One region of the Streptomyces sp. NPDC004134 genome, then DNA from elsewhere that is predicted to be linked to it. Evidence: riboswitches for the same ligand, from Rfam matches in the RefSeq annotation. Region 1 holds a riboswitch; the other holds the start of a gene.
The links. Region 1 has a riboswitch for glycine ahead of gcvT (glycine cleavage system aminomethyltransferase GcvT). Riboswitches for the same ligand answer to the same signal wherever they lie in the genome.
Positions count from the first base shown of each region.

Region 2: it holds a riboswitch for glycine, as region 1 does, so the genes downstream of both, gcvP (aminomethyl-transferring glycine dehydrogenase) here and gcvT (glycine cleavage system aminomethyltransferase GcvT) in region 1, are expected to answer to the same signal.

Region 1 is NZ_JBIAMS010000020.1:3,994-9,985, reverse strand. It holds gene glyA (serine hydroxymethyltransferase) at 169-1,437, opposite strand; gene gcvH (glycine cleavage system protein GcvH) at 1,493-1,867, opposite strand; gene gcvT (glycine cleavage system aminomethyltransferase GcvT) at 1,969-3,102, opposite strand; glycine riboswitch at 3,260-3,357, opposite strand; gene ACFYVJ_RS23595 (AAA family ATPase) at 3,522-4,085, shown strand; gene ACFYVJ_RS23590 (hypothetical protein) at 4,166-4,771, opposite strand; gene ACFYVJ_RS23585 (enhanced serine sensitivity protein SseB) at 4,903-5,676, shown strand; gene ACFYVJ_RS23580 (enhanced serine sensitivity protein SseB C-terminal domain-containing protein) at 5,809-5,992, shown strand, end outside.
Region 2 is NZ_JBIAMS010000002.1:75,658-81,649, reverse strand. It holds gene ACFYVJ_RS03620 (bifunctional nuclease family protein) at 1-135, shown strand, start outside; gene ACFYVJ_RS03615 (MerR family transcriptional regulator) at 346-894, shown strand; gene ACFYVJ_RS03610 (DNA polymerase IV) at 1,010-2,380, shown strand; gene ACFYVJ_RS03605 (PRC-barrel domain-containing protein) at 2,415-2,807, opposite strand; glycine riboswitch at 2,961-3,057, shown strand; gene gcvP (aminomethyl-transferring glycine dehydrogenase) at 3,236-5,992, shown strand, end outside.

The sequences.
Region 1 (5,992 bases):
CCCGGGGCCCGGGGGGGCCCCCCCCCGGGGGGGGGGGGGGCCCGGGGGGGGGGGGGGGGCCCCCGGGGGGCGGGGGGGGGGCCGGGGGCCGGGGGGGGGGGGGGGGGCGGGGGGGGGGGCCGGGGGGGCCGGGGGGGGGGGGCGCCCCCCCCCCCCGGGCCGTACGGGCTACAGGCCGGGGTACAGCGGGTGCTTCTGCGCCAGGGCGGTGACCCGGGCGGCGAGGGTGGCCGTCTTCGCCTCGTCGAAGCCCGGCTTGAGGGCTTCGGCGATGACGTCGGCGACCTCCTCGAAGTCCGCGGCGGTGAAGCCGCGGGTGGCCAGCGCGGGCGAGCCGATACGCAGGCCGGAGGTGACCATGGGCGGGCGGGGGTCGTCCGGGACCGCGTTGCGGTTGACGGTGATGCCGATCTCGTGGAGCCGGTCCTCGGCCTGCTGGCCGTCCAGCTCGGACGCGCGCAGGTCGACCAGGACCAGGTGGACGTCCGTACCGCCGGAGAGCACGGAGACGCCGGCCGCGCGGGCGTCGTCCCGCAGCAGCCGCTCGGCCAGGATCCGGGCGCCGTCCAGCGTGCGCTGCTGCCGCTCCCGGAACTCCCCGGACGCGGCGATCTTGAACGACACCGCCTTGGCCGCGATCACGTGCTCCAGCGGGCCGCCCTGCTGGCCGGGGAAGACGGCCGAGTTGATCTTCTTGGCGAGGGCCTGGCGGGAGAGGATGACCCCGCCGCGCGGGCCGCCGAGGGTCTTGTGCGTCGTGGTGGTGACGATGTCCGCGTACGGCACGGGGTTGGGGTGCAGGCCCGCGGCGACGAGACCGGCGAAGTGCGCCATGTCGACCATCAGCAGCGCGTCGACCTCGTCGGCGATCCGTCGGAAGCCGGCGAAGTCGAGCTGCCGGGGGTACGCCGACCAGCCCGCGATGATCAGCTTCGGCCGCCGCTCCTTGGCCAGCCGCTCGACCTCGGCCATGTCGACCTGGCCGGTCTCGGCGTCGACGTGGTAGGCGGCGACGTCGTACAGCTTGCCGGAGAAGTTGATCTTCATGCCGTGGGTCAGGTGCCCGCCGTGGGCCAGGTCCAGGCCCAGGATCGTGTCGCCGGGCTTGAGCACCGCGAACATCGCCGCCGCGTTCGCCGACGCGCCCGAGTGCGGCTGGACGTTCGCCGCCTCGGCGCCGAAGAGCGCCTTGACCCGCTCGCGGGCCAGCTCCTCGGCGACGTCGACGTACTCGCAGCCGCCGTAGTAGCGGCGTCCTGGGTAGCCCTCGGCGTACTTGTTGGTGAGGACCGAGCCCTGTGCCTCCAGCACGGCGACCGGGGCGAAGTTCTCCGAGGCGATCATTTCGAGGGTGGACTGCTGGCGCTTGAGTTCGGCGTCCACGGCGGCGGCGACCTCGGGGTCGACCTCGTGGAGCGAGCCGTTCAGAAGGGACATGGGACCTTCCGGGGAAAGAGAGGGACGCGGGCGGGCGGGGCTGCGGCGGCGGAGCTCAGCCCGCGGTGAACGCGGTGTACTCGGCGGCGGACATCAGGTCGGCGGCCTCGGCCGAGACCCGCACCCGGAACAGCCAGCCGTCCTCGAACGGACCGGAGTTCACCAGCGCGGGGTCGTCCACGACGTCCTGGTTGTTCGCGATGACCTCCCCGGTCACCGGCGCGTAGAGGTCGGAGACGGACTTCGTCGACTCCAGCTCGCCGCAGGGCTCGCCCGCGGTGACCGCGGCGCCCACGTCCGGCAACTGGACGAAGACGACGTCGCCGAGCGCGTTCGCGGCGTGGGCGGTGATGCCCACGGTGGCCACGCCGTCGTCGGTCGCGACCCACTCGTGTTCCTTGCTGTAGCGCAGGTGCTCAGGGTTGTTCATAAGGCGATTCTCCAGGATCGGGACGTGAGTGGCGTAAAGGGGCGCTGGTGGCGCGGTCGAGCGGCCGCCGCGGACAAGGGCCGGGCGTGGTGCGGAGCCGGTCAGTCGCGCTTGTAGAAGGGCAGGGCGACGACCTCGTACGGCTCGTGGCTGCCGCGGATGTCGACGCCCACGCCGGTGGCCGCCGAGGGCCCCGGTGCCGCGTGCGCGGCGTCCACGTACGCCATGGCGATCGGCTTGCCCAGGGTGGGGGAGGGGGCGCCGGAGGTGACCTCGCCGATGCGCCGGCCGCCGGCCACCACCCCGTACCCCGCGCGCGGCACCCGCCGGCCCTCGGCGACCAGGCCGACCAGCACCCGCGGCGGCTCGGCCGCGGCCCGCTCGGCGGCCCGTTCGAGCGCCTCGCGCCCGACGAAGCCGCCGGGCTTGTCGAGCTTGACGACCCGGCCGAGCCCGGCGTCGAAGGGCGTGAGCGCGGTGGTCAGCTCGTGCCCGTACAGCGGCATGCCGGCCTCCAGGCGCAGGGTGTCGCGGCAGGAGAGCCCGCACGGCACCAGGCCGTCGTCCGCGCCCGCCGCGGTCAGCGCCGCCCAGACGGCGGCCGCGTCCGCGGGGCGGACGAACAGCTCGAAGCCGTCCTCGCCGGTGTAGCCGGTACGGGCGATGAGCGCCTCCGCGCCGGCGACGGTGCCCGGCAGGCCCGCGTAGTACTTCAGGCCGGCCAGGTCCGCGTCCGTGACCCGGCCGAGGACGGCCGGCGACTTGGGGCCCTGCACGGCGATCAGGGCGTACGCCTCCCGGTCGTCGCGCACCTCGGCGCCCGGGAAGCCGGCGGCCCGCCCGGCGAGGGCGTCCAGGACCACCTGGGCGTTGGCGGCGTTCGCGACGATCATGTACTCCTCGTCGGCGAGCCGGTAGACGATCAGGTCGTCGAGGATGCCGCCGTCCTCGCGGCAGATCATCGTGTAACGGGCGCGGCCGGGGCGCACCGCGGACAGCCGGCCCACCAGGGCGTAGTCCAGCAGGGCCGCGGCCTGCGGGCCGGTGACGGCGATCTCGCCCATGTGGGAGAGGTCGAAGAGGCCGGCGCGGGTGCGCACCGCGACGTGCTCCTCGCGCTCGCTGCCGTAGCGCAGCGGCATGTCCCAGCCGGCGAAGTCGGTCATGGTGGCGCCGAGGGCGCGGTGCGTGGCGTCGAGCGCGGTACGGCGCGGTGCAGGGCTCTCAGTGGTCATCATCAGGCTCCCGGACAGGGGGTGGTCGTGTCCTCCCCATCTGTCATCGGAACCTGAGAGGTTCGCCACGATCCCGCGGGAGCGTGGCTTGCACCTTGGGTGGGGCGGCGCCGGCGCACGGTCGTGCTCCAGTGCGCCGCCCGCTTTTCAGATCTGCCTCGCCCGCGCGGTGACGGTGCCTGAGAGATTCAAGGGAGGACTTGCTCCTTCGGCGCCCGGTGCGACGAGGCACCGGGACTCTCCCGCGCGGGTTCTGACGGCCGGTATGCAGTTGGCGGGCCCCATCATTGCACGCGCCCTCGACCGCGGGACAGGGGAAGAAGTGGGAGGCCACCTTCCGTTGCGTCCTTGTCGAGTCCCGCCGCTGTTGCGAGGCTTGTGGACGGCAAGAGGCAGCGGTGCGGGGCGTGGGAGGCAGCGTGACGGTGGAGCAGGCGGCCTCCAGGGAACGGCTTCGATATCCCGAGGGGGACATCGTCGTGATCTCCGGCCTGCCGGGAAGCGGCAAGAGCACCCTCATGCGCCGCACGCAGCCGCCGGCCGCGGTGCGGCTGATCGACTCGCAGTACGTGCGCGAGCGCTGGGCGCAGAAGCTGGGCACGCGGCTGCCGTACGCCCTCTACCGGCCGTTAGTCCGCGTCGACCACTACGCGCGGCTGCGGCTCGCGGTCCGCGCGGGCGGCAGCCTCGTCGTGCACGACTGCGGCACGCTGCCGTGGGTGCGGTGGTGGCTGACCAGGCAGGCCAGGCGGCACGGGCGCGGGGTGCACGTCGTGGTGCTCGACGTGCCGCCGGAGGTGGCGCGGGAGCGGCAGTCGCGGCGCGGGCGTGCGGTGTCCCGGTACGCCTTCGCCCGGCACCGGTGGGCGCACCGGAGGCTGCTGGACTGGGCGCACGCCGGGCAGCCGGCGGAGGGGTGCGACTCGGTGCTGGTGCTGGACGGGGAGGCGACGGGGGCGCTGCGCTCGATCAGCTTCGGCTGAGCCCGCGGGCGGCGAGGCGGCGGACCGCACCGCACCGCCGGACGGACCGGACCGGCAGGCGGCGGCCGGCGGCCCGGCCGCTACGCGCCGGACTGCGCCGGCAGCCTCGGCGGCGCCGCCGCGTTCTGCGGCATCTGCGGCATCTGCCCGGCCGGCACCAGCCCGCTGACCGCGGTGGCCGCGAGGACCCGTACCAGCGCCGCCACGGTCACCGTGGCCCGGTCGGCCACCGCCGCCCGGTCGCCTGCCCGCCCGGCCCGTACCAGGCCGGCCAGCTCCTCCCGCAGCGAGCCGACGGCCTGCGCCAGGGCGGTCGTCTCCCGCGCCTTCATCGACTTCACCTTGCCCTTGGCCCCCGCCGCCGCGCCCACCGCGTCCAGGGGCGACCGCACGTCGGGCAGCGTGCGCGGGTTCTGCCGGCCGCCGTCGGCGACGGCCTGCTGGACCTGCTCGACGGTCCGGGCCGTGGCGGCGGTGAGGTGCCCGAGCTGCGCCAGCAGGTGCAGCGTCGGCGGGTCGACGTCGGCGGCGGCCGGGGCGGACGCCGCGGTCCCGCCGCCGCGGTGCCCGCCCACGGCGGCGTCCCCGGCGGCGGCGACGGGCCCGGCCATGCCGAGCACGAGGGCGCCGCCGGCGACGGCGGAGACGACGGTGGCGGCGAGGCCGGCCATTCGGTTCGTACGCATGGAAAACGGGCTCCCTGTCGCGAGGTCCTGAGGGTGAGAGGACTCCACCGTGGGCAGGTGCGGCCTTCGCCCGCGAGCGCTGGCAGCCGTTAGGGTGCCGACGTTCATCCCCCGAAAGTTGGCTGGTCCCGATGAGCTTCGACTACCGCTCCCCGCAGCCCCCCGCCACGGGCGGCTTCCCCGGCAACGAGCTGGAGGAGGTGCTCGCCGCCTCGCTCGGCAACCCGCAGGCCGCCCCGCGGCTGCTGGAGGTGCTGGGCCGCAGCAGCCTGTGGGTGCCGCTGCCGGAGGGCGGCGGGCCGGACAGCCCCACGCTACCCCTGCCGACGACCGAGATAGGCGGCGCACCGTACGTGCCGGTGTTCTCCTCGCAGGAGGAGTTCCTGCGGGTCACCGGCTCCCACATGTCGTTCACCGTCGCGCCCGCCCGCGAGTTCGCCCGCGGGCTGCCGCCGCAGGTCGGCATCGCGGTCAACCCCGGCGGCACGGTCGGCGTGCCGCTGCCGCCGGCGGCGGTCGCGGAGCTGTGCCGGGACCGCGGGGCGCCGCGGCTGCCGGGGGAGGTGCGCGGCGGCCGGGTGCGGCTGTTCACGCCGGACTGGCAGGACGACCCGGTGGACTTCCTGTCCGTCGCGCGGGAGGAGTTCGAGCGGATCGGGGTGGTACGCAGCGCGCGCCGGGGGCTCGCGAGCGTCGAGGGCGGTGCGGAGCAGCTCTACATCGGGGTCGAGCTGCTGGACACGTACGACGAGAGCAGGCAGGCGACGGTGGAGGCGCTGGGCCGCGCACTCGGTGCGCAGCCGGTGCCGTGGAAGGTCCAACTGGTCTTCCTCGACGCCGCGGTGGACCCGGTGATCACCTGGATGCGGGCCAAGGTCGAGCCGTTCTACATCCGGGTCGGCTGACGGGGTCAGGCTCTAAGCTGGTTTGATGACCTTTCCGGGCGTACACGCGTGCCCGGGAGCGGCGGCGGCCGAGACGAAGGGTTGGGGCCCAGGGTGAACGGGGGCGCGAGCGGGAGCGCGCGGGGAGCGGGTGTGGACCAGTTGGTCCGCCAGGTGGCTCCCGGCAGGTACGACGCGTACGAGGCGCTGCTCGCCGCGCTGGCCGCCGGGCAGGTGTGGATGCTGCTCTGGCAGGGCCGCCCCGACTCGCCGGACGCGCAGTACGGCAGCATGCAGGTCGAGGGCCACGCCTACGCGCCCTGCTTCAGCTCCGACC
Region 2 (5,992 bases), on a different contig from region 1:
CCGATCTACGGCAGCGAGGGCGTGCTCAACGACGCGGGGATCTCGATCCCGGACGAGCAGGAGGACGAGGTGGAGAAGTTCCGCGAGTTCCTCGACCAGATCACGCCCGAGGACTTCGGAACGAATCCCCAGTGAGAGCCGCCCAGCGGTAGCCCACCCGGGCCTACCGTCCGGGCGCCGTCGGCAAACCACCCGTAGGGTGATGAGCACCCGGCGTGCCCCGTGTGGCGTTCGTTGACGCGCCCGGGGCGACTGCCTACCGTCGGGAGGCAGGTCAGGGAGCGGGAGGTCGGCGTGGTGGTCACGGGCGGCGGGAGATCGGCCGGTGGGGGCGGAGCTGTTCCGCTGTACGGGCACGGCGTGGAGCCCGCGAGGCGGCCACGGGCCGCGTCCGCGGACCCGGACGAGGTCGGCTACCGGGGACCGGCGGCGTGCGCCGCGGCCGGCATCACGTACCGCCAGCTCGATTACTGGGCCCGTACGGGCCTGGTCGAGCCGAGCGTCCGCCCCGCGAGCGGCTCGGGCGCCCAGCGGCTCTACGGCTCCCACGACGTCGTCGTCCTCAAGATCGTCAAGCGGCTGCTGGACGCCGGGGTCTCGCTGCAGAGCATCAGGACGGCCGTCGGCCACCTGCGCGCCACGGATCCGGCCGAGCTGCGGCGGATGACCCTCATCAGCGACGGCGCCACGGTCTACGAGTGCACGTCACCCGACGAGGTCGTCGAGCTGCTCCAGGGCGGCCAGGGGATCTTCGGCATCGCCGTCGGCGTCGTCTGGAGCGACGTGCAGGCGGCCCTCGCGCAGTTGCACGCGGAGCGCGTCGACACCGGCGAGACGCTGGTCGGGCACAACGCCGCCGACGAGCTGGCGCGCCGCCGCAGCCGCGCCGGCTGACGCCCTCGTACGGCCCCTCGCCGGCAGCGCCCGTGCTCCGGCCCGTACCGCCCCGTCACGGCCGCCTGACGGCCGTTGCGGGGCCGATGTCGTACCCATGGGGGACCATCACCGTGTGAGAAGCGCGCCGTCAGTCCTGCACCTGGACATGGACGCGTTCTACGCCGCCGTCGAGCAGGCCGCCAAGCCGAGCCTCAAGGGCAAGGCAGTGATCGTCGGCGGCCTCGGGCCGCGCGGCGTGGTGGCCACCGCGTCGTACGAGGCCCGGGTCTTCGGGGTGCACTCGGCGATGGCGATGGGCATGGCCCGCCGGCTCTGCCCGAACGCCGCGTTCCTCATCCCCCGCTTCCGGCTCTACCAGCAGGTCAGCGGTCAGGTCATGGCGCTGCTCGGGGAGCTGTCGCCGCTGGTGGAGCCGCTGAGCCTGGACGAGGCGTTCGTCGACCTGGAAGCCGGCGGCACGCCCGCGCAGGAGGCGGCGCTACGGGGCGTGGCGCGCCGGCTCCGCGCCGACATCCGTGCCGCCACGAGCCTCACCGGGTCCGTCGGGCTCGCCGCGTCCAAGATGCTCGCCAAGGTCGCCTCGGAGCTGGCCAAGCCGGACGGGCTCGTCGTGGTCCCGCCGGGCGGCGAGCGGGCGCTGCTGGGGCCGATGAACGTGCGCACGCTGCCGGGCGTGGGCCCGGCGACGGCGGACACCTTGCGCAGGGCCGGGATCACCACGGTCGGTGAGGTCACGGACGCCGGCGAGGACGAGATGGTGCGGCTGCTGGGCAAGGCGCACGGCACCGGGATCCACGTGATGGCGCTGGGCCTGGACGAGCGGCCGGTGGTCGCGGACCGGGACACCAAGTCCGTCTCCGTCGAGGACACCTTCGACGTCGACCTCACCGACCGGGTCCGCATCCGCACCGAGGTCGAGCGGCTGGCGCGGCGGTGCGTGACGCGGCTGCGCGGGGCGGGGCGCTCCGGCCGCACGGTGGTCCTCAAGGTCCGGCGGTACGACTTCTCCACCCTCACCCGCTCCGAGACCCTGCGCGGGCCCACCGACGACCCCGCCGTGGTCACCGAGGCGGCGCTGCGGCTGCTGGACGGCGTGGAGACGACCGCGGGCGTGCGGCTGCTGGGTGTCGGCGTGAGCGGGCTCGCGGACTTCACACAGGAAGACCTGTTCGCGCAGGCCGGCCAGGCGCCGGAGGCGCGGCACGGGCCGGTGGACGCCGACGGCCCGGTGGCGCTGCCGCCTTCAGGCCCGCCCCCGCCGCCCGCCCCCGCGGAGCCGGAGCCGGCCGCGCCGCGGTGGCTGCCGGGGCTGGACGTGCGGCACGCGGACCACGGCCCCGGCTGGGTGCAGGGCAGCGGCGTCGGGCGGGTCACGGTGCGGTTCGAGGTGCCGGGCTCGAAGCCCGGGCGGGTGCGTACGTTCGCCGCGGACGACCCGGCGCTGGAGCCGGCGGACCCGCTGCCGCTGGTGCCGCGCGGCTGAGGCCCGACGCCCGGCGGCGGCCGGCGGCAGCCGGTCAGTCGTCGGAGCCGGCGACCTCGCCGAAGTCCCGGTCCCGCGGCGGCCGCTGCTGCGGATGGGTCTTGGCGACGTCCGGCGGCAGCGTCATGCCGTAGTGGTGGTAGAGCTGGAGCTCCTGCGCGGGGGAGAGGTGCCGGCCCACGCCGAAGTCCGGCGCGTCCTTGATCAGCTCCCGTTCGAACGGCACCCGCAGCCCCTCGTCCGCCAGCTCGCTCGGCCCCAGCGGCACGAACGCGTCCCGGTGGAACAGGCCCGTGCGCAGCGCCGCCCACTGCGGGGCGCCGGTGGCGTCGTCGAGGTACACCTCGTCGACGGTCCCGAGCTTGTCGCCGTTGCTGTCGTACGCGCGCACGCCGATCAGGCTCCGGGGGTCGATGTCGGTCTGCACGGTGCCTCCCACTTCTCGTCACAGCTCCGCTGCCTCCACGTAACGGCACAACAGGCCCCGCGGCCACTCGGCAGGCGCCGCCCGGGGCGCAGGGGAGCGGGTGCCCGCGCCGGGATGCGCGGGGGCGCGCGCTGGTACGCTGATCGTGGCTGCAGACCCCGTGCGGGAGAGTCCTCCGCCCGCCAGCCGGAGGCGCCGAAGGAGCAACTCCTCCCCGGAATCTCTCAGGCCCCCGTACCGCACGGACGAGGTCACTCTGGAAAGCAGGGCGGGCCGCAGTGCGGCCCTTCCTCACCGACGGTGCAAGCCGCGCCGCGCCCGGTCAGGGCGTGCCGGTGAAGCTCTCAGGTCCGGATGACAGAGGGGGAGGCCGTACGGGTGCCCGGCCCAGGGGCATCCGCGAAGGTCCGCGCGACCAGGAGGCCCCTTTGTCCGAGACGAACGCCCACCGCATCCCGCTGTCCGACCTGGAGCGCGGCACGCCCTTCGAGCAGCGCCACATAGGACCGGACGCGGGTGACCGGGCCAAGATGCTCGCCCAGGTCGGCTACGGCTCGCTGGACGAGCTGACGGAGGCCGCCGTACCCGGCCCGATCAAGGGCACCGGCGCGTTCGCGCTGCCCCCGGCCCGCTCCGAGGCCGGGGTGCTTGCCGAGCTGCGCGGGCTGGCGGCGCGCAACGAGGTGCTCACCTCCATGATCGGACTCGGCTACCACGGCACCCACACGCCGCCCGTCATCCTGCGCAACGTCATGGAGAACCCCGCCTGGTACACGGCGTACACCCCGTACCAGCCCGAGATCTCCCAGGGCCGGCTGGAGGCGCTGCTCAACTTCCAGACCGTCGTCTCCGACCTCACCGGGCTGCCCACCGCCGGCGCCTCGCTGCTCGACGAGGGCACGGCCGCCGCCGAGGCGATGGCCCTGTCCCGGCGCGTCGGCAAGGTCAAGGACGGCGTCTTCCTGGTCGACGCCGACACCCTGCCGCAGACCGTCGCCGTGCTGCGCACCCGCGCCGAGCCGACCGGCGTCGAGGTCGTCGTCGCGGACCTCGCCGGCGGCATCCCCGCGGAGGCGGCAGAGCGCGGCGTCTTCGGCGTGCTGCTGCAGTACCCGGGTGCCTCCGGTGCCGTACGGGACCTCGCGCCCGTCATCGAGCGGGCGCACGAGCTGGGCGCCGTCGTCACCGTCGCCGCCGACCTCCTCGCGCTCACCCTGCTGACCTCGCCCGGGGCGCTCGGCGCCGACATCGCGGTCGGCTCCAGCCAGCGGTTCGGGGTCCCGATGGGCTTCGGCGGGCCGCACGCCGGCTACATGTCCGTACGCGAGAAGTTCGCGCGCAGCCTGCCGGGGCGGCTCGTCGGCGTCTCCAAGGACGCGGACGGCGCGCAGGCGTACCGGCTGGCCCTCCAGACGCGCGAGCAGCACATCCGCCGCGAGAGGGCCACCAGCAACATCTGTACCGCGCAGGTGCTGCTCGCGGTGATGGCCTCGATGTACGCCGTCTACCACGGCCCCGAGGGCCTGGCGGCCATCGCCCGGCGCACCCACCGCTTCGCCTCGATACTCGCCGCGGGGCTGCGGGCCGGCGGCGCCGACGTGGTGCACGACGCGTTCTTCGACACCGTCACCGTCCGCGTCCCCGGCCGGGCCGCCGAGGTGACCGCCCGCGCCCGCAACGCCGGCGTCAACCTCCGCCTCGCCGACGCCGACCACGTCGGCATCTCCTGTGACGAGACCACCGTCCGCGACCACCTGGCCGTCGTCTGGGACGCCTTCGGCGTCACCGGCCGGGACGTCGGTGAGCTGGACGCCGCCACCGACGACGCGCTGCCCGCCGGGCTGCTGCGCACGGACGAGTACCTGACCCACCCGGTCTTCCACCGGCACCGCTCCGAGACCGCCCTGCTGCGCTACCTGCGCACGCTCGCCGACCGGGACTACGCGCTGGACCGCGGCATGATCCCGCTCGGTTCCTGCACGATGAAGCTGAACGCGACCGCCGAGATGGAGGCCGTCACCTGGCCCGAGTTCGCCGGGCTGCACCCCTTCGCGCCCGCCGACCAGGCCGCGGGCTATCTGACCCTCATCCGCGAGCTGGAGGAGGGCCTGGCCGCCGTCACCGGCTACGACAAGGTCTCCCTGCAGCCCAACGCCGGATCGCAGGGCGAACTGGCGGGCCTGCTGGCCGTACGGGCGTACCACCGCGCCAACGGCGACGAGCGCCGCACCGTCTGCCTCATCCCGTCCTCCGCCCACGGCACCAACGCCGCCTCCGCGGTGATGGCCGGCATGAAGGTCGTGGTCGTGAAGACCGCCGAGAACGGCGAGGTCGACGCGGAGGACCTGCGCGCGAAGATCGGGCAGCACGGCGACGAGCTGGCCGTGCTCATGGTCACCTACCCCTCGACGCACGGCGTGTTCGAGGAGCACATCACGGAGATCTGCGACGCCGTGCACGCCGCCGGCGGCCAGGTGTACGTGGACGGCGCCAACCTCAACGCGCTCGTCGGTCTCGCGGGCCCCGGGAAGTTCGGCGGCGACGTCTCGCACCTCAACCTGCACAAGACGTTCTGCATCCCGCACGGCGGCGGCGGTCCCGGTGTCGGCCCGGTCGCGGTCCGGGAGCACCTGGCCCCGTACCTGCCGAACCACCCGCTGCAGCCCGCCGCGGGCCCCGAGACGGGCGTGGGCCCGGTCTCGGCGGCGCCGTGGGGCTCGGCCGGGATCCTGCCGATCTCGTGGGCGTACATGAAGCTCATGGGCGAGGACGGGCTGCGCCGCGCCAGCCAGGTCGCGGTGCTGGGCGCCAATTACGTGGCCAAGCGGCTGGAGCCGCACTTCCCGGTGCTGTACGCGGGTCCCGGCGGGCTCGTCGCGCACGAGTGCATCGTCGACGTACGGCCGCTGACCAAGGCGACCGGCGTGTCCATCGACGACGTCGCCAAGCGGCTGATCGACTACGGCTTCCACGCCCCGACGATGTCGTTCCCGGTGGCCGGGACGCTGATGATCGAGCCGACCGAGAGCGAGAACCTGAGCGAACTCGACCGGTTCTGCGAGGCCATGATCGCGATCCGGCGGGAGATCGAGCGGGTCGGTACAGGGGAGTGGGACAAGGACGACAACCCGCTGGTCGGTGCGCCGCACACCGCGGCGCAGCTCGCGGGGGAGTGGAAGCACCCG